2 regions of the Absicoccus intestinalis genome follow, and region 1 is predicted to be linked to the other one. Evidence: a T-box and tRNA genes for the amino acid it is inferred to sense, from the RefSeq annotation. Region 1 holds a T-box; the other holds one or more tRNA genes.
What was found. The T-box of region 1 lies ahead of serS (serine--tRNA ligase). A T-box ahead of a tRNA ligase gene usually reads a tRNA of that ligase, here a tRNA-Ser.
Positions count from the first base shown of each region.

Region 2: it encodes a tRNA-Ser, which carries the amino acid that the T-box ahead of serS (serine--tRNA ligase) is inferred to sense. The anticodon was not compared.

Region 1 covers NZ_JALBUS010000016.1:6,714-22,720, reverse strand. The annotation lists gene dnaN (DNA polymerase III subunit beta) at 1-811, shown strand, start outside; gene yaaA (S4 domain-containing protein YaaA) at 911-1,114, shown strand; gene recF (DNA replication/repair protein RecF) at 1,111-2,199, shown strand; gene gyrB (DNA topoisomerase (ATP-hydrolyzing) subunit B) at 2,202-4,169, shown strand; gene gyrA (DNA gyrase subunit A) at 4,180-6,657, shown strand; T-box leader at 6,723-6,924, shown strand; gene serS (serine--tRNA ligase) at 6,965-8,245, shown strand; RNA gene ffs (signal recognition particle sRNA small type) at 8,319-8,404, shown strand; gene tadA (tRNA adenosine(34) deaminase TadA) at 8,419-8,877, shown strand; gene dnaX (DNA polymerase III subunit gamma/tau) at 8,926-10,689, shown strand; gene recR (recombination mediator RecR) at 10,702-11,286, shown strand; gene MOZ64_RS09210 (hypothetical protein) at 11,765-12,505, shown strand; gene MOZ64_RS09205 (CYTH domain-containing protein) at 12,502-13,044, opposite strand; gene MOZ64_RS09200 (NAD kinase) at 13,099-13,869, shown strand; gene MOZ64_RS09195 (FtsW/RodA/SpoVE family cell cycle protein) at 13,866-15,089, opposite strand; gene mutS (DNA mismatch repair protein MutS) at 15,150-16,007, shown strand, end outside.
Region 2 covers NZ_JALBUS010000002.1:72,047-88,053, forward strand. The annotation lists gene MOZ64_RS01495 (phosphate acyltransferase) at 1-983, opposite strand, end outside; gene buk (butyrate kinase) at 999-2,105, opposite strand; gene MOZ64_RS01505 (MFS transporter) at 2,194-3,462, opposite strand; gene MOZ64_RS01510 (hypothetical protein) at 3,806-3,994, opposite strand; tRNA gene MOZ64_RS01515 (tRNA-Phe) at 4,193-4,268, opposite strand; tRNA gene MOZ64_RS01520 (tRNA-Met) at 4,272-4,348, opposite strand; tRNA gene MOZ64_RS01525 (tRNA-Ser) at 4,359-4,449, opposite strand; tRNA gene MOZ64_RS01530 (tRNA-Ile) at 4,470-4,546, opposite strand; tRNA gene MOZ64_RS01535 (tRNA-Met) at 4,559-4,635, opposite strand; tRNA gene MOZ64_RS01540 (tRNA-Pro) at 4,653-4,729, opposite strand; tRNA gene MOZ64_RS01545 (tRNA-Arg) at 4,745-4,821, opposite strand; gene MOZ64_RS01550 (cation-translocating P-type ATPase) at 5,084-7,705, shown strand; gene MOZ64_RS01555 (dCTP deaminase/dUTPase family protein) at 7,793-8,284, opposite strand; gene MOZ64_RS01560 (DNA-deoxyinosine glycosylase) at 8,277-8,753, opposite strand; gene rimO (30S ribosomal protein S12 methylthiotransferase RimO) at 8,741-10,042, opposite strand; gene MOZ64_RS01570 (3'-5' exoribonuclease YhaM family protein) at 10,039-10,971, opposite strand; gene MOZ64_RS01575 (glycosyltransferase) at 10,964-12,940, opposite strand; gene MOZ64_RS01580 (lysylphosphatidylglycerol synthase transmembrane domain-containing protein) at 12,940-13,971, opposite strand; gene MOZ64_RS01585 (glycosyltransferase family 4 protein) at 13,980-15,017, opposite strand; gene MOZ64_RS01590 (hypothetical protein) at 15,096-15,425, opposite strand; gene MOZ64_RS01595 (PTS system mannose/fructose/sorbose family transporter subunit IID) at 15,493-16,007, opposite strand, start outside.

The DNA of each region.
Region 1 (16,007 bases):
TACAAGCACCAATGGTAAATTTAATTTAAATGGTATGGAAGCGGGTCAATATCCAAATATTGATTTTGATCAACCCACGCATTCGATTCAATTATCGAGGGATACATTATCGCAAATCGTATCGCAAACTGCCTTTGCTTGTAGTGAAAATGATCAACGTCCTGTATTGAGTGGTGTTAATTTTGCAGCAAAAGATGGATATCTCTATTGTTCGGGTACAGATTCGTATCGTTTAGCGCGTAAGACCATTGCTTTACAAGCCGAATCCAATTTTAATATCACGATTCCCAGTAAATCGCTACAAGAGGTAGTTCGTTCTCTTTCAGAAGAGATTGATGCGGTGCAATTATATATTGATTCAAAAAAAGCGCAATTTGTGTTTGGTAAGACCATTTTCCAAACGCGATTATTGGATGGGACTTTCCCAAGTGTTGAGAAAATCATTCCAACATCTTCGGTTGCTTCTATGGTTGTCGATGCCCATGAATTAGCCAGTGTCATTGACCGTACCAATTTTATTCGAAATGATAAAGTGCATTTGGTCAAATTGGAATGTAGTCCAGAGATTGTTCGGATCAAGACCAATTCAACCGAGATTGGAAGCAGTGATGAAGTATTGACCGATTGTATATACAAAGGAGATCATTTGACCCTTACTTGTAATGGTAGTTATATTTTAGATGCCATTCGTGCCTTAAATGGTTCGAAAGTGGATCTGGAATTTTCTGGTGATATGCGACCGATTCGTATCTTAAATCCAGAAGATGATTCGATCGTCATCGTGATCGTTCCTGTGCGTAGCTATGATTAAAGGCCAATCGCGGCCTTTTTTTTATGTTATGTAGGGATGGTCAATATAGTAAACAAATGCGTATTATGGTATAATAAGACAGTGAAAAGGGGTATTTCCATGCATTTTACATTAGAAAATGAATATATTACACTTTCTCAATTGCTAAAGGCTTGTGATGTATTGCCAACTGGAGGCATGGTAAAAGCGTATTTGGCTGATCATTATGTTTTGGTCAATGGCGAAAAAGAAAATCGTCGAGGTCGCAAGCTATATGCCAATGATGTGGTGGAAATCGATGGCCAAAGGATCCAGATCCAATGAATCTGAAACGATTAGAACTTGTCCATTTTCGAAATTATCACAAAAGTTCTTATCGATTTGAACCGGCTTGTATCCATTGTTTCTATGGAAATAATGCACAAGGTAAGACCAATCTCATTGAGGCTATCTATTTTTTAAGTCATTTACGTTCTTTTCGCACATCTCATATCGATAGTTTGACCATGCATCAAAAAGAATGGATGAGTCTTTCTGCTTTGATTGAATCGCATGGTCACGATGAACAATTGAAAATTGTTGTTTCACAAAAGAAAAAGCATTTATTTGTCTATCAAGATCCTGTACGACGGTATTCTGATTTTATCGGTAAATTGAATGCCATCTTATTTTGCCCAGATGATATGCTTTTATTTCAACAATCGCCGCGTTCTCGACGTCGCTTCATTGATATGGAACTTATGAAATTATCACATACATATACGGCGACGTTATCTCATTTTCAATCCCTATTGAAACAAAGAAATCGGCTATTAAAACAAGATGATTTGGATGATCTTTTATTGCATACATTGACTGAGCAAATGATTCAAGATGAAATGGTCATCATTTCCCAACGGGCGAAATTTGTGAAAGAATGGATGGATCAGTCGCGTTTGCTATATCCTTTTTTTTCAGAGCAAAAAGAAAAAATAGATGCGACATATCAAACCTTTGTAGAATGGGATCATTTACAGGAAAATCTGAAAATGGCTTATGAAAAGAGTTTCGAAAAAGATAAACAATATCGACAAACAACATATGGCATTCATAAAGATGATATCGTTTTTTTATTGAATGGAAGACCCATCCATGAAGTAGGCTCACAAGGACAGAAGCGTAGTTTTCTCTTGGCAATGAAGTTAGGTCTTGCGCAAATTATTTATGAAAAAACCAAACAATATCCGATTTTATTATTGGATGATGTTTTTAGTGAATTGGATCCTAGACGTCAAAAACAATTGATCCAACATTTACCACGCTCTATGCAAGTATTTATCACATCAACCGAACCCATAGATAAACAATGGTTTCAAGATCGTTCGGTTCGTTTTTATCATATTGAAGATGGTTCTCTTCGGGAGGTATGAGTATGAGTCAAGAAGAATTAAAACAAGAAATTTTAGAATTTGATCAGTTGGAGAATGAAGCGACATCGGTGGATCATTCGTATACGGCTGATGATATTCAAGTATTGGAAGGATTGGAAGCCGTTCGCTTACGTCCTGGTATGTATATTGGATCGACAAGTGCCAGAGGTCTTCATCATCTGGTTTGGGAAATTGTTGATAATGGTATTGATGAAGCCTTGGCTGGGTTTGCCAATAAGATCGATGTCACGATCGAACCCGATGATGTCATCGCTGTTCGTGATAATGGTCGTGGTATGCCTGTCGGCATTCATGAGAAGACGGGCGTAAGTGCCGTAGAAACCATTCTTACGGTATTACATGCGGGTGGTAAATTTGGTGGAGGTGCCTATAAAGTATCGGGAGGCCTTCATGGTGTTGGTGCTTCTGTTGTTAATGCACTGAGTTCTTGGATGGAAGTGACGGTGTATCAAAATGGTAAGATCTATTTCATTCGTTTTGAAAATGGCGGCCATACAGTGGCTCCTTTAAAGGAAATCGGTACCACCCAAGAAACGGGTACATTGGTTCGTTTTAAGGCGGATCCAACCATTTTTAAAGAAACGACGTCTTATGATTTTGATACATTGAATTCGCGTTTACGTCAATTGGCTTTTTTAAATAAAGGTATTCGCTTAACATTAACGGATTTGCGAGAAGAAGAACCCATCAAAGAAAACTATTATTATGAAGGTGGCATCATTGAATATGTGCGTTTTATCAATCGGAATAAAACGCCGATTACAGATGATGTGATTTATTGTGAAGGTTTGGTCGATGGCATTTTGGCAGAAGTGGCTTTGCAGTATAACGAAGGATATCAATCCAATATTTATTCTTTCTGTAATAATATTCATACCCATGAAGGTGGCTATCATGAAGATGGTTTCCGTATGGCCTTAACGCGTGAAATCAATAAATATGCGTTGGATCATAATATATTGAAGAAAGATGAAAAATTATCACAGGACGATGTGAAAGAAGGTTTGGTTTGTATCATTTCGGTAAAGCATCCAAATCCTCAATATGAGGGACAAACAAAGACCAAATTAGGAAATTCGGAAGTTCGTAAGATCGTATCGAGTATTGTTGGTAAACAATTGCAGCGTTATTTCTTAGAAAATCCGGATCAAGCCAAAAAAATTGTTGATAAAGCTACCCTGGCTTCGAAAGCGCGTATGGCAGCAAAGAAAGCTCGTGAACTCACACGTCGAAAAAGTGCATTGGATGGGATTTCAAGTCTACCAGGTAAGTTAACGGATTGTTCCAGTAAAGATGCCAGTGAATGTGAAATCTATATTGTCGAGGGGAATTCGGCCGGGGGATCGGCCAAACAAGGACGTGATGCGAAGACGCAGGCTATCTTGCCTTTGCGTGGAAAGATCATCAATGTTGAAAAAGCAAGAGAACATCGTATTTTTGATAATGCGGAAATTCGCTCAATGATCACAGCTTTTGGTTGTGGAATCAAAGATGAAGTGGATCTGGCCAAACTTCGTTATCACAAAATTATTATCATGACCGATGCCGATGTGGATGGTGCACATATTGCTACATTGATGTTAACGTTCTTATATCGATATATGCGACCTGTTATTGAAGGTGGATATGTATATATTGCGCAACCTCCTCTATACAAAGTACAAAAAGGAAAAAAGATCGTCTATGCCTACAAAGAGCAGGAGATGAATCAGATTCGTAGTGAATTGAAAGATGGTTATAAAGTACAACGATACAAAGGATTGGGAGAAATGGATGCAGAACAATTATGGGAAACAACTATGGATCCAAAGCATCGCATCTTAAAGCGAGTGACCATTGATGATGCGGAATATGCCGATAACACATTTGAATTGTTGATGGGTGAAGAAGTCGACCCGCGTCGTGAATTCATTCAAGAAAACGCGGTCTATGCGAACTTAGATTATTAGGAGGAATGATATGGCTGAAGAACTAACAAACAATATCAATGACAACAATGATCAGGATGATGAACAATATGATGTTGTCGAAGAAGTTGAAATTTCTCGAGAAGTTCGTGAAGACTTTTTGGATTATTCCATGTCGGTCATCGTCCAACGTGCATTACCGGATGTACGAGATGGTTTAAAACCCGTTCATCGTCGTATTTTATATGCGATGAATCAATTGGGAATATCTTCGAGTGTTGCACATAAGAAAAGTGCACGTATCGTTGGTGAGGTCATTGGTAAGTATCATCCGCATGGTGATGTTGCGGTATATGATGCCATGGTACGTATGGCGCAAGATTTCTCGTATCGGTATCCATTGGTCGATGGACATGGAAACTTTGGTTCATTGGACGGTGATGGAGCTGCGGCCATGCGTTATACTGAAGCCCGTATGTCAAAGATTGCGATGGAGATGGTTCGTGATATCAACAAAGATACGGTCGATTTTGTTGAAAACTACGATGGCGAAGAAAAAGAACCATTGGTCTTGCCTTCTCGTTTTCCTAATATTTTAGTCAATGGATCGATGGGTATTGCGGTTGGTATGGCAACCAATATGCCAACGCACAATTTAGGTGAAGTCATTCAAGCAATTTTTGCCGTTATGGATGATCCAGACATTACCGTACCTGAATTGATGGAATTCTTAAAAGGACCAGACTTTCCGACGGGTGGTATCATTTTGGGACGTAAGGGTATTCGCCAAGCGTATGAAACAGGACGTGGCACAATCTATATTCGTTCCAAATATCGTGTGAATGAATTGAGCAATGGGAAGAAACAAGTTATTTTTTATGAAATTCCATATGGTGTCAATAAGGCAAATTTGATTTCAAAAATGGCAAGTTTGATCAATGAAAAGGAAATTCAGGGTGTTACCTATTTAAATGATGAATCGAATCGAGAAGGTATTCGAATTGTCATGGAATTGAAAAAAGATGTACAAGAAGATGTGATCTTAAATCAATTGTTCCGTTTGACACCGTTACAATCGAGTTATGGCATTAATATGCTGGCTTTGGAAAATGGTCGACCTCGTCAATTACCTATCAAACAAATTATTAAAGATTACATTGATTTCCAAGTTGAAGTGATTGAACGAAAAACGCGTTTTGATTTAAAGAAAGCCGAAGATCGTGCACACATCTTGGAAGGTTTCCGTATCGCATTGGATCAGTTGGATGCAGTCATTCATACGATTCGTTCTTCTCACAAGGATGAAGCCGGATTGAATGCGGAATTATGTGAAAAATTTGGCTTTGATGAAATTCAAGCCAAGGCAATCTTAGCCATGCAACTTCGTCGTTTGTCGGGTTTGGAACGCGATAAGATCGAGAATGAATATCAAGATCTTTTGAAAAAGATTGCGGATTTTAAAGATATTTTAGCGAACCATTCTCGTGTTTTACAGATTATTCGTGATGATCTAAAAGAAATGGCAGAAAAATATGGCGATGATAGACGCACAGAAATCATGGATTCCTATGTGGATATGGATGATGAAGACCTTATTCCCAAAGAAGATGTCATTGTCTTATTAACGAATTCTGGATATATCAAACGAATGCCAGTGGATACATATCATGCACAAAATCGTGGTGGTCGTGGTATCAAATCACTGACATTGAATGAAGAAGATGATATTGATACGATGATTGCGATGAATACTCATGATTATTTGATGTTGTTTACGGATAAAGGTCGTGTATATCGATTAAAGGGTTACAATGTTCCAAACGCATCGAGAACGTCAAAGGGATTACCAATTGTGAATTTAATTCAATTGGAAAAAGATGAACATGTAACTAGTTTATTAGGAATACCACAAGAAAATGAATATAAATATTTATTGTTTGTCACAAAAGATGGTGTAGTAAAACGAACAGCATTATCTGAATTTGATCGAATCAATAAGAATGGTAAGATTGCCATCAGTTTAAAAGAAGATGATTTATTGTTCTTTGTGAAACCAACAACAGGTAAAGATGAAGTCTTATTGGCTTCTTCCAATGGTCGCGCTATCCATTTTATGGAAGATCAAGTTCGTGTCATGGGTCGTAGTGCTGGTGGTGTTCGTGGTATGCAAGTTGATGATGGCATCATTATTGGTGCTGCATTGAATACAGAAGGAGATACATTATTGGTTGTATCGGAAAATGGATATGGCAAGCGAAGCAAGATATCGGATTATCGTATGACTTCGCGAGGCAAAAAAGGTGTTACGACAATGAACATCACCGAAAAAACAGGTCAATTGAAAGTAGCACGAGCGGTATGTGGAGATGAAGATGCCATGATCGTTTCCAGCAGTGGTATCATGATTCGAATTGCGGTAAAAGACATTGGTATTTATTCACGAAATACCCAAGGTGTTCGTTTGATCCATTTAACCGAAGATGCTAAAGTTATGCGAATGACCCTGGTTGATCATGAAGAAGAGGAATAGGATTTGAAATCTCAAATCCTATTTTTTATATTGCGAAATGAAGCAAAGAATGTTATAAAGATAGAGACAAAGCTTTGATAAGGACAAGTAATTCGGATTGATTGATAGAGACGATATGGTTGGTGGAAATATCGAATCAAGAACAATGAAAAGCACCTTAGAGTGATCGAATGAATCAAGTAATTGGATCCGGTACATACCGTTATCATGTTGAGTGATCTTAGTAATAAGATAAAAAGGGTGGCAACGCGAGACATCGTCCCTTTAGGGGTAAGAGTGTCTCTTTTTTTATGGAAAGGAAGAAAGTATGTTAGACATTAAATTTGTACGAGAAAATCCAGATGTTGTGAAGGAAAATATGATGAAGAAATTTGAAGAAAATAAAATTCATCTAGTAAACGAAGTTTTACAAGAAGATAAAGAACTTCGTCAAGCGCAGCAACATGCCGATGATCTTCGTTCTCAACGCAAGAAAAGTTCCAAACAAATTGGTGCTTTGATTGGACAAGGAAAAAAGGCAGAAGCCGAAGAGGTAAAAGAAAAAGTTAAAAATTTAGCGGATGAATTAGATGCGATTGAAGAAAAAGAAAATAAATTGCGTGAATCGGTTCATAAGAAGATGTTGATGATCCCAAATATCATTGAGGATACAGTTCCTATTGGTAAGGATGATTCTGAAAATGTGGAATTGGAACGTTTTGGCGAACCAAAAGTTCCTGATTTTGAAATTCCTTATCATACCGATATCATGGAACGTCTGAATGGAATTGATTTAGATGCAGCACGAAAAGTTGCAGGAAATGGTTTTTATTATTTAACAGGAGATATTGCTCGTCTCCATTCTGCTGTATTAAGCTATGCTCGTGATTTTATGATTGATCGAGGATTTACCTATGTCATTCCGCCATATATGATTCGTTCCAATGTGGTTGATGGTGTGATGTCCTTTGAAGAAATGGATGGCATGATGTATAAAATTGAAGGGGAAGATCTGTATTTAATTGGTACATCGGAACATTCTATGATTGGTCGTTTTATTGATACGATCATTGATGAAAAAGAGTTGCCATATACATTAACTTCTTATTCTCCTTGTTTCCGTAAAGAAAAAGGAGCACATGGTATTGAAGAGCGAGGTGTATACCGCATTCATCAATTTGAAAAACAAGAAATGATCGTGGTATGCAAACCAAGTGAAAGTAAACAATGGTTTAAAAAATTATATATGAATACCGTTGATTTCTTCCGTACATTAGATATTCCTGTTCGTACATTGGAATGTTGTTCGGGTGATCTAGCCGATTTGAAATCTAAATCCGTGGATGTAGAAGCTTGGTCTCCTCGTCAAAAGAAATATTTTGAAGTGGGTTCTTGTTCAAATTTAACGGATGCACAAGCACGTCGATTAAAGATTCGTGTTCGTGATGATGATGGTAATAAATATTTTGCACATACTCTAAACAATACATGTGTAGCTCCTCCACGTATGTTGATTGCTTTCTTGGAAAATAATTTACAAGCAGATGGAACGATTTTGATTCCAGAAGCACTCCAACCATATATGGGTGGCAAGAAAAAAATTGGATAATATCCGAGTGGTCATATGAAAATATGACCTTTTTTCATAGTTGCACTCCATGCATTTCCATGATACACTAATTTCGCTACTACAATGATATCTTCTGAATTGGGTCAGGTTGGGAACAAAGCAGCCCTAAGGGAGCTCTATCATGTGTAGTAGTTTTTTTATAGGATAGGAACATGAAAGAAAAATGGATGCGAGAAGCAATTAAACAAGCCATCAAAGCAGAACAAAAAGATGAAGTACCTATAGGATGTGTGATCGTAAAAGAAGATCATATTCTTGCTCGGGCCTACAATCAACGAGAACAGAAGCAAGTAAGTACAGCACATGCCGAAATATTAGCCATTGAAAAAGCTTGTAAAAAGCTAGGATCCTGGCGATTGGATGGATGTGAATTATATGTGACTTTAGAACCTTGTCCTATGTGTACGGGCGCTATCATTCAATCTCGTATCGATAAGGTCTATTTTGGTGCCTATGATTTCAAAGGTGGTTGTCTAGGATCCAATACAAATTTATTAGATGTGAAAGGATTCAATCATTATCCTGAAGTAGAAGGAGGACTCTTACAAGAAGAGTGTGCTTCTTTGTTGACATCTTTTTTTCGTAAAAAGCGGAAGTCTAAGAAATCGTAGACGACCGCTATTTTTTGTTATAATAAAAAAACAGGGAGTTGATGTATTATGTCATATCAAGCTTTATATCGAAAATATCGACCACAAACATTTGATGATGTTGTAGGCCAACAAGCCATTATTCAAACATTAAAAAATGCCATCATCCAAGATCGTATTGCACATGCGTATTTGTTTTGTGGACCACGTGGTACGGGAAAAACATCCATTGCGAAGATCTTCGCCCGAATGTTGAATTGTACGAATGATACGGATCGTCCATGTGGAGAATGTGAAAACTGTAAAATGGCATTAGCAGGAAGTCATCCAGATATTATTGAAATTGATGCTGCTTCCAATAATGGCGTAGATGAAGTTCGTAATTTAATTGATCGAGTCAAGTATGCACCTATGGAAGGTAAATATAAAGTTTATATCATAGATGAAGTTCATATGATGACAAAAGGCGCTTTTAATGCTTTATTAAAAACCATTGAAGAACCACCGAAACATGTGATTTTCATATTTGCTACAACAGAACCAAATAAAGTGCTTCCTACGATCATTTCCCGTTGTCAACGATTTGATTTCACAAAAGTATCGAAACACGATATTCATGTACGATTGGATGTTGTATGTGCTTCAGAGAATATCGACATTGAACCAGAAGCCATTGATATCATTGCTACTTTGGCTGATGGAGGTATGCGTGATGCTTTATCTATATTGGATCAATGCGTGGCCTTTTGTTCATCGACTATAAAGGCTGAAGATGTACGCCAAATCTATGGTGTGGTCACCATCGAAGATATTGGCAAAATCTATATATCTTTATTGAATAAAGAAGTAGAAATGGTGATGAAACAGCTACAGGAAATATCCAATCAAGGAATGGATCTAAAACGATTTACGACAGATTTTATCTCCTTGATCAAGGATAGTATCATTGTGGAATATGCGCCAAATACAACGTTAGTCAATGCACATAGAAAAGAAGTGATCATGAAATATTTTGATAATACGTCCCTATTGTTTCGAACGACTTTATTGGATACATTGATGGATACTTTTAATAAATTTACCTATGCATCCAATATACTCGATTATATAGAAGCCGGTCTTTTAAAGGTTATTACGCAATCATATGAAGATCTTTCTGCGCAGAATAAAGGAAAATCAGATAATCAAAATCAGATAAAGAATACGAAAATATCGTCGAATTCACATGATTTACCATCTGAAAGAGCAGATAAATTGGATGATATTGTCGTAAATAGCGATAAAACGGTTGATGATCGTAAAGGTTCCTTATATGATGTTTCACGTGAAACATTAAAAGAGTCAGATAGAAAAAATAGTAAAATCATATTAGAAAACGAATACCTTCTCCAATTATTGGTAGGTGCAAATAAGAAAAATAAGATAGAAGATACACAAAAATATGAAAAAAGAAAAGAAATCATATCTGATGTGAATATGATGAGAACGATCACATTACTTGAAAATAGTAAAATATTTGCAAGTGGTGATACCTATTTACTATTAAGCGTGCCATCGACCTTAGAAGCCAATGAAATCAATATATATGAAAAAGAACATGGATTTGAAAATGAAATTGAAAAAATCCTAGGTGTTCCTAAAAAAATATTTGCGATGGATCATGATCAAGAAAATGGTTTAAAGCAATTATATATGGAGAGAAGGAAAAATAATACCTTACCAAATCCTATGCAAATAGAAATCAAATCAAAGCAAGAAAAACAAGAAGATGAAAATTCTATAGAAAGTGAATTGAAATCTGTTTTCCCAGATTTAGTGGTTAAAGAAGATTAAAGGAGGAATAGAATGTATCCCAAACGATTTGAAGATCTCATTCATGCTTTTCAAAAATTACCGGGAGTTGGCGAAAAAACAGCTCAACGATATGCATATACGGTATTAGATTGGAATGAAGAAGAAAGAGAAACGTTCATTCATGCGATTAGTCATATGAAAGAAGGCATCCATCGGTGTAAGATTTGTGGCAATTTATCTGATGGAGAATTATGTGATATCTGTTCTGATGAAAATAGGAACCATCATATGATTTGTGTGGTTCAAAGTCCTAAAGACATACAATCTTTTGAATCCATGCAAGAATATGATGGGGTTTATCATGTATTAAACGGAACGATTAATATACAAAAAGGAATATTACCGGATCAATTAAATATAGAGAGTTTAAAAAATCGGATTGAATCGGAAAATATTGAAGAAATCATATTAGCGACAGATCCTACGGTAGATGGTGAAACAACAGCGTTATATCTTGAAAAAATGTTCAAAAACCATGTGAAAGTAACGCGATTGGCATATGGTATTCCGATGGGATCTCATTTGGACTATGCCGATAGCCTAACATTACTAAAAGCCTTTGAGAATCGAAAATAGGACCACTCATAGGAAAAAGATATGAAAAAAATATATAGTTATAATGAAAAGAGAATATAATCTTTAAAGAATATGATTTTCAGATTAAAGGGTATAAAATATGAATAATAGATAGGATAATCATATATTTAATAAGTTATAGAAAAATCATTAAATATGACCAATCATATGATATAAATAGGAATGAAAATGGTATTATTTCCGTTCATATGAATAGAGAAAAAGTAAAATCATATAAAATATGAAAATAGTATGAATTAGAAATGATTGAAAATTAGTAATAGGAAATTCACATAAAAAGAATATGAAAGGAATATCTTGAAAAATAATCAATTTTATGTAAAATAAACCATGAACGAAATTCAGATGAAGTCATATGATTTTGATAAAGTATAATATTTACATATCTGAACAGTCATATGGAACGACATATGATAAAAAAATTGGGGTTCATGTATCGTGTGGGGAGGTATGATTTATGACAGAATCAAAGGATAGTCCCGTTGATGTCTATTATGATATGGAGATTGCTGAAATCTGCCAACATTTTTCAAAATCACGGAATACTGTAGATAAAGCTGTGGCAAAACTGGTAAAAGATTATCCAAATGCTGGTTATAAATATAAAAATCCACAAACACGGCGGATCACAATTAAAGCAGAAGGTGTAGAGAAATTGTCTCATTATTTTCGTAAGAAGAAGAATGAAATATCTACAGTCGAAGTGGAATTACGATATGAAAATGAAAAATTAAAAGCCATCATTGAAGAAAAAGAAAAGTCAGAACAACAAATAGAAGAGTTATATAAACAGCGATTAGCAGCTGAATTGGAACGAAGTCGTCAGACATTTTTATTAGAGAATAAGACAAAAGATGAAAAAATTAAGCAATTAACGGAAGAATCACAGGAAAAGGATGATGAAATTCAGAAATTAAAGGATGAAATGGAGTCCATTCATGCGAAACATGATTCTTTGGTTGAAACAAAAACAGAATTAGAAAAAGATAATCAGGAATTGATTGAAAATAAAGAAGAGTTAGAAAAAAATAATCAATCTTTATTAATGCATAAACAGGAATTAGAATCTGAAAATCAGAAATTAAAAGAGGCTACTTCGAATCTTGATGTGGTGAAACAACAATTGGAAGAAGCCCAAAAAAAACAAGAAGAATATAATTCAAAAAGTTTATTTTATCGTTTATTTCATAAGATTTAGAATGCCCGGGCAATTTTGCTGGGGCAATTTTTTATATACTGAATATGGAATGGCTCTAAAATGTGATTAAAGAATGTGATGCCATCGTGTTGATCAAAATATTCATATTCCAATTCATAATCGGTATGATTCGGATAGAGGGTTTGATCGGCACATAATTGCCCATGTTCAAAATCGTATGTTTGACGAATGGTTGAAAATGTGGTGATTGCATTGAGCTGGTGAAGATCAATATGATATTCTTCTAGCCAATTCAGTATTTCAGGATCTTGTATATCTTTCAGATTCGACACAGATATTTCTTTTTCCAACTCGATATGAGTAATGGCATCTTTTCGTATTTTTAAGGTGAAAATATGTTTCTTGTCAATCGTACGAATACGTAGGGCTCCTTTTTGATTCTTTATGAAATGATCCGTTGTATCGTAATATGTATTTGTTTGTTTCCATGGTTTTGTAAATTCATATGAATGAATCATATTTTTATATATGTCTTTTGAAACTAAAATTTTCAATTCTCTTTCAATCGGTTCTTGCATAATTATACCTCACTTGCATATGATACTATTATAATACAAATAAGGAGTGATTGGATGCGATTTGGAATCATAGATCGAGGAGATGACAATTCTAAAGCAGTATCAAAACGAATAAAAGAAGCATGTAAAGAAAGTGGATGGGAATTTTCCATGGAAGCACCGGATTTGATCATCAGTGTTGGGGGAGATGGCACCATGTTACGGAGCATACATGCTTATATCGATCAATTGGATCAGGTATCGTTTGTAGGCATACATACAGGTACATTGGGTTTTTTTACCGATTATACACAAAATGAAATTAACTTATTCTTGAATGATTTATGCAAACGAAGACCTTCGATTGAAGCGTTTCCAATGTTGGAGATTGTTCTACCAAAGAAACAAGAAAAATTTTATGCCTTTAATGAAGTACGTATTGAAACAATTGGTAAGACATTAAGCTTAGATGTATACATAGATCAGGAATTCTTTGAAAATACAACCGGTTCGGGATTATGTATTAGTACCCAATTTGGTTCAACAGCAGTGAATCGAGCTTTAAATGGTGCTGTTGTTGACTCTGATATTCAAGTTATGCAACTATGTGAGATCATGCCTATTTCGCATCACAATCATCATTCATTACGAAATCCTTATATCATGCGACAAGATCGAGAAATATTGATCAAAGGGGATTTGACTTATGCGAAAGGATACTACGATCATTTGACTCATGACATACATGATGTCAATGAAATTTATGTGCGTACCTCTGAAAAAAAAGTACGATTCGCTAGATATCGCACTTATTCGTATCTTCGTCGGTTAAAGAATTTATACTAGACAACTTTTTTATGACGATTCCATAAATGAATCGTCTTTTTTGTTGCCGGTGAAATATTCATGATGATTGCAAAGGAAATAAAATAGGATAAGATACTACTTCCGCCATAAGAAATCAAAGGCAAGGTAATACCTGTAATGGGTAAAAGACCAACGATCATACCGATGTTTTGGAATTGTTGATAAACCAACATTGCAATAACTCCAACCACAATGAGACGATCGCGCCGATTATTGGTATTATACGCAATCTTACATAAATATAGATCCAGCGTTGCACAGATGATCAAAATAAAGGTCGTACCCAATAAACCAAAGCATTGGCCAATGGCTGCAAAAATAAAATCAGTATGTGCTTCTGGAATGGAAATGATATTGGCTTGAAGACCATAACCTGTCAAACCAGCACTTCCCAATGACAGTAAAGCCGTATACAACTGGTTTGAACTTCCTTGAATATAACTTTCAGGATTTAACCAAGATTCAATTCGTTGTAGACGATAGGAATCAAAGATGGCATTGAGTACATCTTGATGATAAAAATATAAAAAGAAGAACAATACTACAACAGCAACGATCAAGCCAATGATTCCAATCACATAACCTCTACGAATGCCTGAACAAGCAATGATGATAAAGATCGTAAAAGCAATAATGATGAATACACCGGTATCTGGTTGCACAAAGATCAAGATCAGTGGTGGTACGATAATTTTTAAGATATCGCGTAATAGATACCAATCTTCTCTGACTGTGGGATGTGGATACTTCTTTTGATGTTTATCAATCGTTTCACAAACCATGACGATCAATACGATCTTCATAAATTCACTGGGTTGGAAAGAACCAATCAAAGGAATTTGAAACCAAGAAATGGCACCATTGACAGCAGGTGTCAATGGTAACGTAAATCCCAATACGGTTGCCGTAATGCGAGATAGGAATAGATAAATCAACATATACATTAAATAGCGATAGGCTTTATGAAGATATTTAAAGATCACATTATTTTGGAAGGAAGTTAAAATAAATATGGTAGCAAAACCAATCACATACCAAAAAATCTGTCGAATCAAATAACCCATGCCACTGCCTTCGCTAATCAAATTGAAGGCATTGTATAACGCAAAACAACTTGTGGCCCATAAAATACAAAGAATCGCAATGAAGCCAAAATCGATTTGATAAGTCTTATTTCGAAAAACAAAAGTTTGTTTCATTTACGTATCTCCTCAATCATTGTATAAGTATATCATAAAAATTTTGTTATAATGTGAGATATGAAAGAAAATAAATATACCCCAATGATGGAGCAATATCTAGAAGTCAAAGAAGCAAATCCAGATACGATCTTGTTTTATCGTATTGGTGATTTCTATGAAATGTTCTTTGAAGATGCAAAGATTGCCAGTCGAGAATTAGATTTAGTATTAACGGGAAAGAATGCCGGGAAAGAGGAAAAAGTTCCGATGTGTGGTATTCCTCATCATGCGGCCAATTCCTATATTCAACGCTTGATCAAGAAGGGATATAAAGTTTCCATTTGTGAACAACTTGAAGATCCTGCACAAGCCAAAGGAATCGTAAAAAGAGGAATCATTCGTACCATTACTCCAGGAACGTATATGGATGAGGCATTGGATGCCAAAGCAAGCAATTATCTGGCCTCTGTTGTGCTTTCCAGTTGGAATGTTTCCATTATCTATTGTGAATTATCCACCGGAGAATTAAAATACCAAACCTTGAGCCGCTCTTTAGTTGCTTTAGAACAAGCACTCATGGAACAAAATGTCAGTGAAGTGGTGGTTGAAATGCGGATGGATAAACGATGGATCAATGCCTTGGAAGAAATGGAAACTTTTATCGTTTCTCGACAAAAAAAAGCAACCATACAACAACAAGATCAACACTTATTGCCTAATGACGCTTCTACTACACTACAAGGTAATTTAGCCCAACTCATGGCGTATTTAAAAGAAACTCAAAAGCAGCATATTGAACACTTTATGCCGATGGAATCGATGGATGCCCAAAAAGTATTGGTCATGGACTATCAAACCAAAAATCATTTGGATCTGGTGCATGGGTCCAAAGGATTGAGTTTATGGTCTTTTATGGATCGTTGTCAAAGTGCCATG
Region 2 (16,007 bases), on a different contig from region 1:
CGAACAGCACTAATGACAACATTCCCTTTAATTTCAGAAACAGGTGCACCTCTTGAACAATCACAAACCACTTTATTAAATCCTTGCAACATAGGTCCATATGCATTCGCATGACCAAAAGTTTGAATTAATTTAACGGCTGTATTTCCTACATTCAAATCAGGCCATATCAATACATTTGCTTTTCCTGCTACTTTGCTTTCGCGATTCACTTTTTTGGCAGCTACCTCTGGACGTATGGCTGCATCCAATTGGAATTCACCATCAATAGCTAAATCTGGGCGCTTTTCTTGCGCAATATGCAAAGCTTCAACAACTTTGTCAATCAGTTCTCCTTGTCCACTACCTAGAGTTGAATAGCTGATCATGGCGCATCGTGGTTGCCAATCTAATAAGCTTTTTACTGTATCACACGCTGAAATCGCTATATCTGCTAATTGTTCAGCCGTCGGATTTGTACAAACGGCACTATCTCCCACAGCTAATAAAGAACCTTCACTGCCCTTGTATCCTGGAATATCACAAAGTCCAATACTTGAAATGGTACTGATGCCAGGTTGTAATCCGATAAAAGTTTGGCCAGCTAATAACACTTCCCCCGTTGTATTATCGATTCCCGCAAAAGTAACATCCGCTTCTTCAACGGCTTCCATGATCATCGCAAAATATAATGGATTTTCCATTCTTCGATTCAATGCTTTTTCCTTTAATAAAGCCGTTGGCAATTGAATATATGCTTGAATTAATTTTTTACGATAGTCTTCATCGTGAATATCAATGATGGTAAAAACTTCTGTGTCATATTGTTTTTCTTTACATAAAGCACGAATTTCACTTTCATTTCCTACAAGAATAGGATAAATATAGCCTTCTTTTCCCGTTTCATAAGCGGCTTGTAACATCTTCTCATTACATGCTTCCGGAAAAGCCACTCTTTGAGGATTTAATTTTGCTTCTTCATAAATTGTATCTAAAACACTCATTTTTTTGATTCCTTTCTATTTCACAAAGGCAAATCCTTTAAACTTACGTTGTCCTGTATATTTTTTCACTGTTTCTTTGCCACTTAATACTCGAATAGCACCTGCAGCCATCGCTTCCATTTCAAATTCGCCAGGATATGCACTAACAGGTGCAATCCACTGGCAAGTATCCTTAATTTGTGAAACGAGATCTTCGTTATACACCATTCCACCGCCAAGCAAGATGCCATCTACATTTCCATGTAACACGGTTGCCATAGAGCCAATACATTTCTCAATTTGATAAATCATTGTATTCCATAACATTTCTGCATATGCATCCCCATTTTTTGCTCGATTGCTAACTTCTAAAGCATCTGAAATGCCTAGGTGACTGACAAATCCACCACTTTTTGTACACAATTGACGAACTTCTTTTAAATCTTTTCCTTCACAATATTTTAATAATTCGGCAACACCAATTTCTCCACAACGAGTCGGAGCCATCGGGCCTTCTCCACCGACAATGTCAAAGCCGTCTATCATTTTTCCTTGACGATGTGCAGAAATCGAAATGCCTCCACCAATATGACATACTATAAAGTTACATTCTTCATATTTTCTGCTCATAGACTCTGCGTGGCGTATGGCTGTTTCTTTTAAATTTAAAGCATGAAGATGAATGGTTCGATAAACTCCTTTAATACCTGTCATCCGCGCTAAATCTTGTAACTCATCCACATCTGGAGGATTGACCACAAAAGAAGGAACATTTATTTCTTTCGCATATTCATAAGCCAGTTGAGGTCCTAGTATCGCTGGATGTTGTACACCATTGGCTCCACGAGAAGCATGATCTAAAACTAAGTCATCAATTTCATACGTTCCCCCATCCATGGAGAGTAGTCCTCCACCACGTCCAACAAAAGCATCCACATCGTTTAATGAAATATTGTTTTCTTCTAATAAAGTATCAATTGTTTCTTTACGATACTCAAATTGATCGGAAATGGTTTTATATTCGGCTAATTTATTCGCATCATGGCTCACATTTTTTGAAAATAATTCTTTATCATCTTGAAAAAGGGCTATTTTTGTCGATGTAGAACCAGGATTAATTGTAAAAATTTTATATGATTTCATACATTCTCCTCATTCTTTCTGAAAATATAGGAGGAACAGAATATATAATGTTCCTCCTATTCATTTTCAATTCTGTTTTAAAAAGCTCTTATTGATTTTGATATTTTGCTTCTTCTTCTTTTACAAAATTAGGTTTTGCTAAGAATACGAAGCAAATTAAACCAATAATCATCAAGATCGCTCCACTAATGTAAGGAATACGATAGCTTCCTGTTTTCCCCGCAATCATTGCGAAGAATGCAGGTCCTATAGCACCAACAATTTGAATAATAGGTTGAATAATTCCATAACCATTCGCAAAACTATCACCAAATTCTTCAATACATAAGGAAGCAGGCCAGTTAGCAGCACCACCAACAACGACTCCGATACATGCTAAAGATAACCAAACACAAACCACATTTCCGGCTAAGTTTAATACCATTGCTAAAGCACCAATTACATATGTAGTACAAGCGGCTTTACGGGCACCAATTTTTTGATCAATTAATCCAGAAATATAAGAACCAGGTAAAGCCAATAAACCAGATGCTAACATCATCATACCTGCAGTACGTTCATCGAACCCAATTTCAAGAAGTCTTGGATACAATTGGACCATCAATCCACTCGCAAATAATAATTGTATGCCGAGTGTAATACCATGTACCCAAACTTGAGGTGTTGTTAATAATTTTTTCGTTGTCCAAATACTATCCTTTTTAGTACCCTCTTTTTTCTCTTCATCCACTTCTCTAAATTCACCATTATCCGGTGTAAATCCTTTATCTTTTGGATCATCAGAAATGAATAGAATTAAAATAATAGCTGCAACAGCTGCAATTGCCATAAATGGAAGGAATCCACCAAGAGGTCCCATAGATTTATAACCTGCATTATAAATCATAGCAGCAATACCAGAACATAAAGGAATACCCATGGTAACAATTCCCATCAAAATACCTTTTTTCTTAGGGAACCATTTTGCAATAATGACTGGTGACAATTGATATCCAATCGCACAAGAAATAGCATTCGCAAATACTAAACATACCGCAAACATCCCTAAGTTTGTAGTTACACCTAGTCCAAGCATTGCAACTAAATAAATAACGAAGCAAATTAAACTTAATTTCTTAGCTGAATGTTTTACGGATAATTTACCAAAAACAAATCCAGCAACGATATTTCCTAGACTTCCCAAAGAAATCAAACTGATCAAAAATGTAGCACTCCATCCACGTAATCCGGCTAAAATTCCAGATGCAGAGTTCATGGCACTACCCACTGCTGTAGCGGTAAAGTATGCAAGGAATGCATAAATGATCAACGCCCAGCCTTTTCCATACCCTTTTTTCTTAACTTTTGTGTTTTCCATTATCCTTCTCCTGTTTTAAGTATTCCAAACTTTTATGGCCGCCTTCTCTGTTTGTTATCCTTTACGCTTTTATCATAATTAGTAATGAAATCGTTTTCATTTTCTAAATTTCCTCTTTTTAAAGGAAATTTTTTGAGTATATTTTCTAAATTGTTAATCTTGGTGTTTGCAATTACTTTACATGTTGATTTTCTGTAACTCTCATCTGTATTTTACAGTGGACATCCATCATCATACGCATTGTGATAGAATTCATTTATTTGAAAATCTTTTATATACCGTGCTCAGGGCATAATAAAAGCACAACCTCATTACTTAGATCGTGCTTTTTAAATTTGGTGTTTTATTTTCCAATCCAATCAACCATATGATGCTCTTCCAGCCAATCAAATTCTTCAAGATCTAATTTTTTCCAAGGGCTAGGATTTGCATCTGTAGACATAGGGCAATGCTTATTCAAATAATCTCTTGCTTCTTTTTCATTTGATGGATCGAAACCTAATTTTTTAGTAATGCTTTCTAATGTGATCATTTATCCATATTTCCCCTTTTTCATCTAATATAAGAAAAAGCATCATTCCATCTGATGTGATTGATTTCTTTTAATATATACCAGTAACATTTATATATCAAAAAACCTCATTTCTAGTTGGAAACAAGGTCAATGCATTATATCGATATGAATCATAAAAAAAGTCCCCAGACGAATCTAGGGACAATCTCTGATGAATGGTGGTCTCAGCCGGAATCGAACCAGCGACACAAGGATTTTCAGTCCTTTGCTCTACCGACTGAGCTATGAGACCACATGGTTGCGGGAGAAGGATTTGAACCAACGACCTCCGGGTTATGAGCCCGACGAGCTACCAGACTGCTCTATCCCGCGATGTGACAAATGGCGGAGAAGCTGGGATTCGAACCCAGGCGCCGCGCGAACGACCTACCGGTTTTCAAGACCGGACCCTTCAACCACTTGGGTACTTCTCCAAGGAGATTCTTTTGTATATTGGTGGACCCTGTAGGACTCGAACCTACGACCCGCCGGTTATGAGCCGGATGCTCTGACCAACTGAGCTAAGGGTCCAATTCAACTCGTTGGTGGCTGAGGTGAGACTCGAACTCACGACCTTCCGGGTATGAACCGGATGCTCTAGCCAACTAAGCTACCCAGCCAAAAAAGTTTAAAGAAATGGTCGGGACGGCAGGATTTGAACCTGTGACCCCTTGATCCCAAATCAAGTGCACTACCAAGCTGTGCTACGTCCCGATACTCATTAAAAAATGGCGCGCCCAGTAGGAGTCGAACCCGCAACCTTTTGATCCGTAGTCAAACGCTCTATCCAATTGAGCTATGGGCGCATATTTATTTTTTACACTTATCAGTGCCTTAATAATATAACATAGCCTTTTACTGAATGCAAACATTTTTTAAAAAAACTTTTTTTATTGAAATCCATTTTAAATTATGTTTCAATGTTCATGTAATAGGGAGTAACCGGCAAATATGCACTTATGGCGTCAACCACGAAATTTATTTCCGCTGTAAGTTTAAATGGTGAGACTATTGTATATCTTTTTTGATATACAATGGTCTCACTTTTTTATTCGGGAGGTATCGCATATGAAAGACTATTACTTAGAAAAAAAAGCACAAATAGAAAAAGATCTCAATTCCGGGCCACAAGGCTTATCCGCTGATGAGGCTACTTTACGTTATCAACAATATGGTCCGAATGTCTTAGAAGAATCAAAGAAACAAACAACCTTTCAGGTCTTTATCTCACAATTTAAAGATCTCATGGTCATCATTTTGATCGTGGCTGCTCTGATTTCTGCTTGTATGGGCGATATTGAAAGTACCCTTGTCATTTTGGTCGTCCTTATATTAAATGCTGTACTTGGTACGATCCAACATATCAAAGCAGAAAAATCACTGGCTTCCCTCAAATCCTTATCTTCACCAACCGCAAAAGTCTTTCGCGATGGCCAAATGATTGAAATTCCATCGGAACAAGTCGTACCAGGTGATGTCATGACCATTGAAGCCGGTGATATGGTCGTAGCCGATGGACGTATCCTAGATATTCATTCCCTTCAAGTGAATGAATCGAGCTTGACGGGTGAATCCACCAATGTGGACAAAGCCGATGTTGCATTTGATCATGAAGTCCCTCTTGGTGATCGCTTAAATATGGTCTATTCGGGATCGTTGGTCACTTATGGACGCGCCACGATCCTAGTGACTGGCACCGGCATGGAAACTGAAATTGGTAAAATTGCTTCCTTGATGAATGCCACCAAAGAAAAGCGTACACCACTACAAATCACTTTGGATGACTTTTCTTCTAAACTAGCCATTGTGATCATGATCATCTGTGTCGTGATCTTTGGTATGCAAATATTGCGTGGCCAACCATTGATGGATTCTTTATTGTTTGCGGTAGCCTTGGCAGTTGCTGCGATTCCTGAGGCTTTAAGTTCGATCGTTACGATCGTACAAGCCATGGGAACACAACGAATGGCCAAAGAGAATGCGATCATCAAGAACTTAGCTGCGGTTGAATCGTTGGGATCCGTATCGGTCATTTGCTCCGATAAAACAGGAACTTTGACCCAAAATAAAATGACAGTGGAAGATATATATGTAGGTGATCAAACCTATACAGCGGATACGCTCGATCTTCATAATCAATTGCATCGTTATCTTCTTTATGATGCGGTATTGAACAACGATTCCTCCCTAGTCGATGGTAAAGGAATCGGTGATCCAACCGAATATGCTTTATTGGAAATGTATCGAAAAGTACCTGGTATTCAAATTGATGAAGACACCATTTCATTGACGGAAAGTCAGTTACGTGATGCCTTAGATCGAATGGAAGAAGTTCCATTTGATTCAGATCGTAAACTGATGAGCACAAAATATAAGATCCATGGTGTTTCTACCATTTTGACCAAAGGAGCTGTGGATGTTTTACTCGATCGTTGTCAATCCATTCGTTTGGATGATGGCATTCATCCCATGACACCCGAAAAAAAAGAAAAGATCCTTGCCAAGAATCAAGCTTTTTCCGCATCCGGACTACGTGTACTTGCCTTTGCTTATAAAGAAGACGATGAATCACTTTCCAAAGATACCGAATATGGTTTTACATTCCTAGGTTTGATTTCCGAAATGGATCCACCTCGTGAAGAATCCGTAATGGCCGTTGCACAAGCAAAAAAAGCTGGCATTCGAACAGTTATGATCACAGGGGATCATAAAGTAACGGCAACGGCTATTGCTCGTCGTATTGGTATCTTTGAAGACGGAGATATGGCCGTAACGGGTCTAGAATTGGATGCGATGAGTGAGGCGGAATTGGATCAAAACATCGAAAAGATTTCCGTCTATGCGCGCGTTTCTCCTGAAAACAAAATTCGTATTGTGGAAGCATGGCAGAGAAAAGGTCGTATCGTATCAATGACCGGTGATGGTGTCAACGATGCACCGGCCTTGAAAAAAGCCGATATTGGTGTGGCCATGGGTATTACGGGTACCGAAGTATCCAAAGATGCAGCCAGCATGATCTTAGCAGATGATAACTTTGCGACCATCATCAAAGCCGTTGCGAATGGTCGTACCATTTATGAAAATATCAAAAATGCGATCCTCTATTTATTATCTGGCAATTTATCAGCAATTATTACCGTTGTCTATGCCTCAATCTTAGCTTTGCCAGTACCCTTTAAAGCGGTTCAATTGCTTTTTATCAATTTAGTGACTGACTCCCTGCCTGCCTTGGCCATTGGTATGGAACCAGGCGCTAAAGATATTTTGAATCGAAAACCACGCGATCCAAAAGCCGGATTTATGGACCGTCCCTTTGTTCAAAAATTCAGTATCCAAGGCGCTTTGATTGCTCTGGCTGTCATCGTCGCCTATCAAATGGGTCTACAAACCAGTGCTAATGTAGCTTGTACCATGGCTTTCTCTACCCTGACGTTGGCCCGTTTGTTTCATGGCTTTAATTGCCGCAATGAACATAGTATCTTCCGCTTGGGTTTCAAACACAATTGGTATAGCTTATATGCCTTCTTGTTGGGTGTTTGTTTCTTAAGCTTGATCTTGTTTATACCTGCTTTACATAGCTTATTTTCGGTTACACCATTGACCATGCAACAAACATTATCAATTGGCGGTTTGGCCATTCTCCCAACGCTCTTGATCCAATTGGTCAAGGTTATCAAAGAAAATCAATAAGTATCAAAAAGACCGATGGTTCAAGTACCATCGGCTTTTTTGGGTATTTCTCTTCTTTCCCTTCGTAAAAGAGTTATACGCTACTCCCTATTTATGCGAACTTCCCAGTTTTCCTGCCATACGCTCAGATTTCATGGCTTGAAGATCATCCAGATCAATTTCTTCACTTTCCAATTGGGGCATCATGACTAAGACACCTTGGCAGATAGCTTTTTCATAGGGATACACAATGTATTCGGTATCATCAAATTGGTCAACAACATCGGCTTTCGCAATGACAACTGGCTTATCATTCACATTTGTGATGGGGGCCATATATTCACCACGATAGCCCGAATCAATGACACCTGCTCGTTGTGCCATTCCTTTGGTTCCGGTGGAGCCACGTTCTTTTAAGATCATGACATAATCAGAATCAAAGGCACTAGCTACGCCCAATGGCACCAATTGTGTATGTGCAGGTGCAATTTCTAAATACTCTTGTTCGAAACATGGATACAAATCATAACCTGCATCTTCCCTTCGTTTGGTAGGAATGATTGCTTCTTTTTTCACTTTTGCCCAATATAATTTACTCATTTTTTAACCACTTTCCATATTCTTTGACCAACGCATCCAAAGACCAACGTGCATTGGCCGCCGATGTCGATGGACATGGGATACATTTCAATTCCGGATACGTTTTCTTCATGGTCTGATAACTGACTTGGCCATTACACAAAATTCTTTCTATGGTTGGATATTCTTTTAAAAAAGTCGGAATATCGTTGGGTTCAATGGCCTTGATCGAAGCATCAGCTGAACCAATGCGTTGACAAGAACGACAAGAATCCCAAAGTGCAATTGAATGATCGGCTAATATTTTTTTCTTGTCTTCTAATGTCTCGATAGGTTGTTGATAGATACGAGCCAATACTTTCCAGAAACGATTGGATGGATGGGCATAATGATAGCCTTTTGCCAAACTTTCTACACTCGCAATGGAACCAAGAATCAAGATCGTATCCTGTCCATGAACGACTTGGCCCAAGCCTTCTATTCTTGACATACACCAATCAGATCATAGTTTTTCGCATCGGTCACTTTTACTTGTACAAAACTGCCCAATGGAATATCTTGATTCGCCGTAAAAATCACTTGGCCATCCACTTCATCGGGGGCATCGGCTTGGGATCGACCTCGATAGCGACCACTCAAGGCTTCTTGTTCTTCTACCAATACCTCAACGATAGAGCCAATTTTGGCTTTATTTTTTTCAAAAGAAATCTGTTCCTGTACCTGCATCAACTGGGCAAGTCGTTTGTCCATGATTTCTTGTGGGACTTGACCATTCATACCATACGCTGGCGTATCTTCTTCTTGCGAATAGGTAAAGGCCCCCATTCGATCCCATTGGATTTCTTTCACAAAATCCATCATTTCGTCAAAATCTTCTTGTCTTTCACCAGGGAAACCAACGATCAATGTCGTTCGTAATGTGGCATCCGGGAACATCTGACGAATTTTTTGGGTGATCGCTTTGACTTCTTCATGAGAAGAGCGACGATTCATGCGTTTCAACATGCGAGTCGATGCATGTTGCGTAGGAATATCAAAATAAGGAACGACCTTTTTACTTTCTTTCATCGCAACCAATACATCATCCACAATTTCATCGGGATACATATATAAGATCCGGATCCAATGGAACCCCGGAATTTTATCGATTTTCCGAATCAGGTCTCCTAGCTTATATTCACCATAATTATCCAATCCATATTTCGTGGTATCCTGCGCAATTAGGGTCAATTCTTTTACCCCAATGGAAGCTAGGAAAGTCGCTTCTTTCACGATATCTTCCATCGTCCGTGATTTTTGTTCACCCCGAATCAAAGGAATGGCACAATACGCACAATGATTGGAACATCCATCACTGATCTTGATGTACGCTTGCCAAGGATTTCCCGTCAACACACGCTCACTTTTTGAAATCAAGGATTGATCCCCTTGACCAAGAAGAGGACGTAGGCGATCGGCTAATTTATCATAATCCCGAATCGGAATGATCGCATCGACTTCTGGAATTTCTTGTTCCAACACTTCTTGATATCGTTGAGCTAGACACCCACACACGATCAATTTTTTTAATCCCTTTTCTTTATATTTTGCCATCTCAAAAATCGTTTGGATCGATTCTTCTTTGGCCGAAGCAATAAAGCCACAGGTATTGACAACAATGGCTTCCGCTTGTTTCGAATCCGGTACAATTTCATGGCCTTCACTTTTCAACATGGCCATCATATTTTCAGAATCAATCAGATTTTTGGCACATCCCAAAGATACAAATCCAATTTTCATTCTTTGTCATCCTTTCTACGATAGACCATGCGTCCTTCTAAGGCAAAGACACGCGGGCCAAATTTACCAGGTTCCGTGGTTTCTTGGCTTGCACGCATCATAAATAAACGGGCATCCAAATCATCAATGATCGATAAAACTTCAGCTTCCGGGATCATGGGTGAAACGGGCGAACCAAATTCTTGTTTGCCATGATGCGATAAGATCATATGTTTCAATAATAAAATCGATTCTTCTTTTTCTTTTCCTAATTCATGAGCCACTTCATCGATGCAACAATTCATGATGCTGATATGACCCAATAGGTTTCCTTGTGCCGTATATTCTGGCAAGACAGGTTCAGAAAATTCCACGATCTTGCCCACATCATGCAACAGAGTGCCACTAATCAATAGATCACGATCTAAATATGGATATTGATTGGCAATTTGGTCTGCCAAACGCGCCATGCTTAACGAATGGTAAGCCAATCCACCGACAAAATTATGATGATTCCGCGTAGCTGCTGGATAGGTATAGTAATCCTTTTGATACCGCGAAATGATCGTTTCCGTTACCAATTTTAACGTTTCATTTTTCATCGAAGATATGTATTCATGCACTTTTCGCTGCATTTCACTTGCTTTCATAGGTGCCTTGCGAACATAGTCCGTGATATTTTCTTCGGGATGCTCAATCAATTTTTGGATACGAAATTGTAAGGCATTGCGATATAAGATCACATCACCCATGGCTTCTACGACCATGCCCACTTTATATTGATTGGCTTGTTCTTCGGTCAGGTTCCAGAATTTGGCATCCATGACTCCACTTGCGTCCTCTAAGACCATGTTTAAATACGGTGTTCCTTTATTGGTCTTGCTTTGATCACATTTAGAAATCATACACAAGATCTTATATTTTCCTGCATCTTTTATATCTTTAATCATTTATTTCCTCCAAGGCATTTTCTATTTGCGAAGCCGTGAATCCCCTTCGCATACAATACAAACGCACTTTCTGTAATTTCTCATTTTCATCCAGTGCCTTATTTCCATATAACCGTTTGGCTTTGGCAACCGCTTGTTTTAAAGCTTCGTTTTCATCGGTATCAATTTCAATCGATTCACCAACGCGATGCGCAATATCTACAGAATAACCTTTTTTGATCAATTTGTTGGTCAGGCTTTGTCGCATCATACGTTCCGATTGCGCTTTGATGCCTTTTAATAAGCGCTTCGCCATTTCGGTGGCATTCACTTCTTCATCCGTATCGGACAATTGATCCAAGGCTTGTTCCAACAATTCACCACGAATCCCTGCTTTTTCCAATTTTTTGCGGATCATTAATTTATTTTGCCCATAACTATGCCAGACCAAAGCTTTTTCCATCGCATATTGTCGATCATTGATCAAGCGTGCATCTTCAAAATTACGCACGATCGAGCGACTGGTTTCAGCATCTAAGTTGAGTCGTCTTTGACAATACTGCAAAATTTCATAACTCGAATAATCCGCTTTGGACAAATGTCTTTGCACCTTAATGACGGATTCGTAATAACTTTGCATATTGATATAATTCTCAACGGTATAAGCATCTAGAATCGTATTGACAGACACTTTCAGATCAAAGAAATCATCATCTGGAATCTTGATCTTGATGACTTCTTCATCTTGTTTGCGTTTCACATTTAATTGGACAAAATCACTCTGCAAGAAATCAATCTTAACAACTTGATAAGCCATATGATAATCATCCATAGCTTGTTGATAAACCGCTAAAACTTTCTGCGCAAACAATTCGGTATCATAGGCTTTTGTTTTGGCTTCACACAGCGGGGTCATCGCTTTCCGTTTGGATGTCGATTGACTAAAGAAAACTTCCCATTTTTGAGCCAATTCGTTAGCATCATCAAAATAATAGCCGGTCACACCTTCGTCAATGAGGCCATCTAAGACTTCATCTCGACGGCCAAATACGGGCAGTCCTGTAGCCAAAGCTTCTAAATAGGTCATGCCTTGGGTTTCTGATAAGGATGCCGAAACGAAACAATCAAAGGCGGCATAATAATAGGGAATCTTTTCTTTGGCGATCTTGCCTGTAAAATGGACACGATCACGAACGCCTAAGGTATCGGCTAATTCATGATAATATTTTTCATCGGTTCCAGCCCCAACGATCACTAGCTCCAACAAGGGATCTTTTGAAAGGGCCAAGGCTTCAATCGGCATTTCAATGCATTTTTCTTTCGCTATACGCCCCACAAAAACAACCGCATGATGATCCGCTGGAATCTGCACCGATTGCCGTACCGCCTTTATTTTTTCAGGGTCTAGATTCGACATCTTATATTCACTCAGATCAATGCCCGTAGGCACAATATAGATCGGGGTCGTGACCCCATAAGACATTAAGGCTTTCTTGGTCTTATTGCTTGGCGCAATCACCGCCATCGGTCCATTACCGGCTACTTTCGATAGAAAACGAACAATTCGTTTCGTGGTATGATCGACCGATTCAATTTCTCGTGGATTGACATAATGAACATAATCTTCATACAGTGTATGATAGGTATACACCAAAGGGATATTATATTTTTTAGCCATTTGTCGAGCAAAGAGACCAATACCAATTTCGGTATGCACATGAATGATATCCAAATTCATTTTACGAATATAGTTTTCACCCATGACTTGAATGGGACTGGAAATCTTATATCCATACATCTTTTTCCATTCAATGCCTGGTAAATGCAGGATATGATTTTTTTCATCGTATTCAATGGTCATCCCTTTATGGTTTGAAATCACAAAAACGGTGTGTCCTAGTTTTTCCAGGGCGCCTTTTAAAGTCGCTACACTAGAGACAACACCATTGATATCAGGTAAATAAGCATCGGAAAATAGGCCTATGCGCATTAGGATACCTCCTTTTTCGTTTGTCGATCATAATAGTTGCGCATGATGATGAAGATAATTGCGCCAATAAGAACGACAACATGATACGTAGAGAATCGCCACAAGATCATGACCGCGCCCGTTAGAGAACCCATCAATCCTCGAAATAATAAGGTGAAAACCACTTCAGTTCCACCACTGGCTCCGGGAATGGGGATAAAACTATTGGCGATGATCACAAAACTAGAAAGTGCGATCACATCCAATAATTTATTGATCGGAATGGAAATATGCAAAGCCCACGCAATCGCATAAGGCAACGAATACAAAAGGGTCAGACGAACAACGTTGATCAGTGTGCATAAAATGATGCGTCGTTTATCTTGCGATAGGGTTTTTGCTTCTTTGGTGAATTGGGTCACCTGAATGGTCCAAGACTCCACAATGTGTTCTGGGTCTTTGATAAATTTGAATCGTCCCATGAATTTCGCAAGTTTCCCGGTCAGACGAATATAAAGCTTAGGAAAGAGCGCAATGGTATACAATACAAGGATCACGATCAAATTGATCAAGTAGCCTAAAAAAATGATACGAAACCAGCCACTTTGACTTCGATAATAGGCATATCGCAAGATAAATAGAATAGTTACATAAATCATCATCGTGGTTTGATAGATAATAAAGTCAGCCCATAAAATACTGGCGGAATCACTCACTTTGATTCCTTGTTTCTTCATGATATAGACTTGACCAAATTGACCACCCGTACTGCTTGGCGTAATGCCGGCAAAGAAAGCCCCCACAAACGCAACCGCAACGCCATCTTTCACGGAATATTTTTGAATATATTTCCTCCCTAATACCACATAAACAAGTCCCCATACAATCGTAAAGAGGGCACCCCATAGTAGCACGATCAAAAGGGAGAAGATATTCATGGAAGCAATGGCATGCACGATGATAGTAAAGTTGTCTTTTAACGCAAAGTATAGAGCAATTCCCGTAATGGATAAAACTAATAGAATGTTCCATACATATTTATGATTTTTCATAGTCGTTCCTATTTATACTTCTTTTCTTTATATGCATCGACATAAAATTTTCGCCACATGTCTAAAACATGTTCTTTCGAATAATAGTCGCTGATTGCTTGTGAATCAGCTTGTGCACTGCGATAGATACTTGGTTCATCGTGTAGATTCTTAAGAATCTTGGCAAATGTATCGTTATCATTGCCACGCAGATAATGGTCAAACAAAATATCTTTGTAGAGATCTAGATCACGTAAAACCAAAGGAATGCTTAGATTGACTGCTTCTAAGATGGTCATTGGAAACAATTCATTATAGCTTGGCATAAAAAGGACATCCGCCATATTATAAAGGTCAACCATGTCTTCGCGTGGTACGATACCTAAAAAATGCACATTTTTGGGCGGATGTGCCTGTACTTCTTTCAATTCTTCATAGCCATCCGTAATTTTCCCAAACGAAAATCCTCCTGCCCAAACGAATTGATAGTCTGGACATTTTTTTGCCACTTCCACAAAGTCCAATACGCCTTTACGGGTTTGTACTTGTCCAGCATCAAATACGATAAAATCATTGGCTTGAAAGCCATATTTTTGACGAATTTGATTCCGTTGCTCCATGGGTTTTAAATAAAATTGTTCCTTAGAAACAAAGTTAGGAATATAGTAAATCTTTTTACGATCAATGCCATAGGCAACCAAATCATCTATAAAGCTTGGATTCACAACGACCAAGCGATCAGCACTCTTATAAAATTGAACCACGTATTTACTAAAAACAGTAAAGGCAACGCCAGGGAGTTGTAAGCTGCCTTCTAGTGTATCGGGTAAAAAATGACAATAGGCAATATTTACACAACGATGATCATGCATTTTCACAAAAAATTGGGGATCTACCGTATGAAAGTGTTGAATATCGCTTCGATGTTTCCAATCGTTGATACGGACATCAAAAAGGTCAGACGCTCCTTCTTTGACCAAGCGTACCTGTTCTTTATAAGCGCTACCTACACCTTGTCCAGCTACTTTATCGGCACTGGAATACATCGTAATGGATAATTTTTTCATATATACACCTTCTAGGCACTATTATATCAATACCATATTCCTATAGTCAAAAAAAGACATAGCTTCGCTATGTCATCGCTATTTATTCTCTTTTCCTTGATACAAATCAATTTTGGCAAGCAATCCTTTCCGTCCATTTCGATAGGAAATAAAGGACAAGACCATTAGTATCAAAAAGACAATGGAACCAATCAAACCAATCCATCGAAAGTCCGTTTTAAGTCCCGGACCTATATTTGGCAGGAATGCGTCATTTGTCACGTAAGCACCCCAAATATATAAAATGACGAAAATAACTAATAAAATGGTTTCCCATCGAATGATTCTTCGAACGCGTTTCAACATGGCATTTTCTTGATCAATAATACTTGCCAGTTGCTCTCTTTCTTTATGTGATAACTTACTCATCTGATCACTCCTTTGTTTAAGAAAAAAAAGCAGAGGCTAAAGCCTCCGCTTTGCATATCGTTAAAGATTAACCTAAGATTCCGATTACAGATCCAACGAATCCGATGACTACGAACAACAATAATACTTTAACAGCAGACATACCTTTCTTAGCTTGTAAGAACCAAGCCAACAATACGAATGCACAAGTTAATAGTTTAGGGAACGCACCATCTAAACGAGAGATCAATGTAACATCAGCACCAGTTGAGTCTTTTGCGATTACCAATGGAGATGAAACAGTTACCCAAGAAGCAGCCATTGCACCAACGATTACTTGTCCTAAAACCATTACAGATTCACGGAATGCAGTCGCTTTATCACCAACTAATACATCAACAGCAGAACCACCAAGTTCGTAACCTTTTTTGAAGACAAATTTTTCAAATAAGATTTCCGTTACATTCCAAACGATGATATAGAATAGAGGACCAATTGGAGATCCACCTTCAGCTAATCCTAATGCGATACCAAGTAAGATAGGGATATATGTACCAACGATCAAAGAATCACCGATACCGGCAAGAGGTCCCATCAAACCTG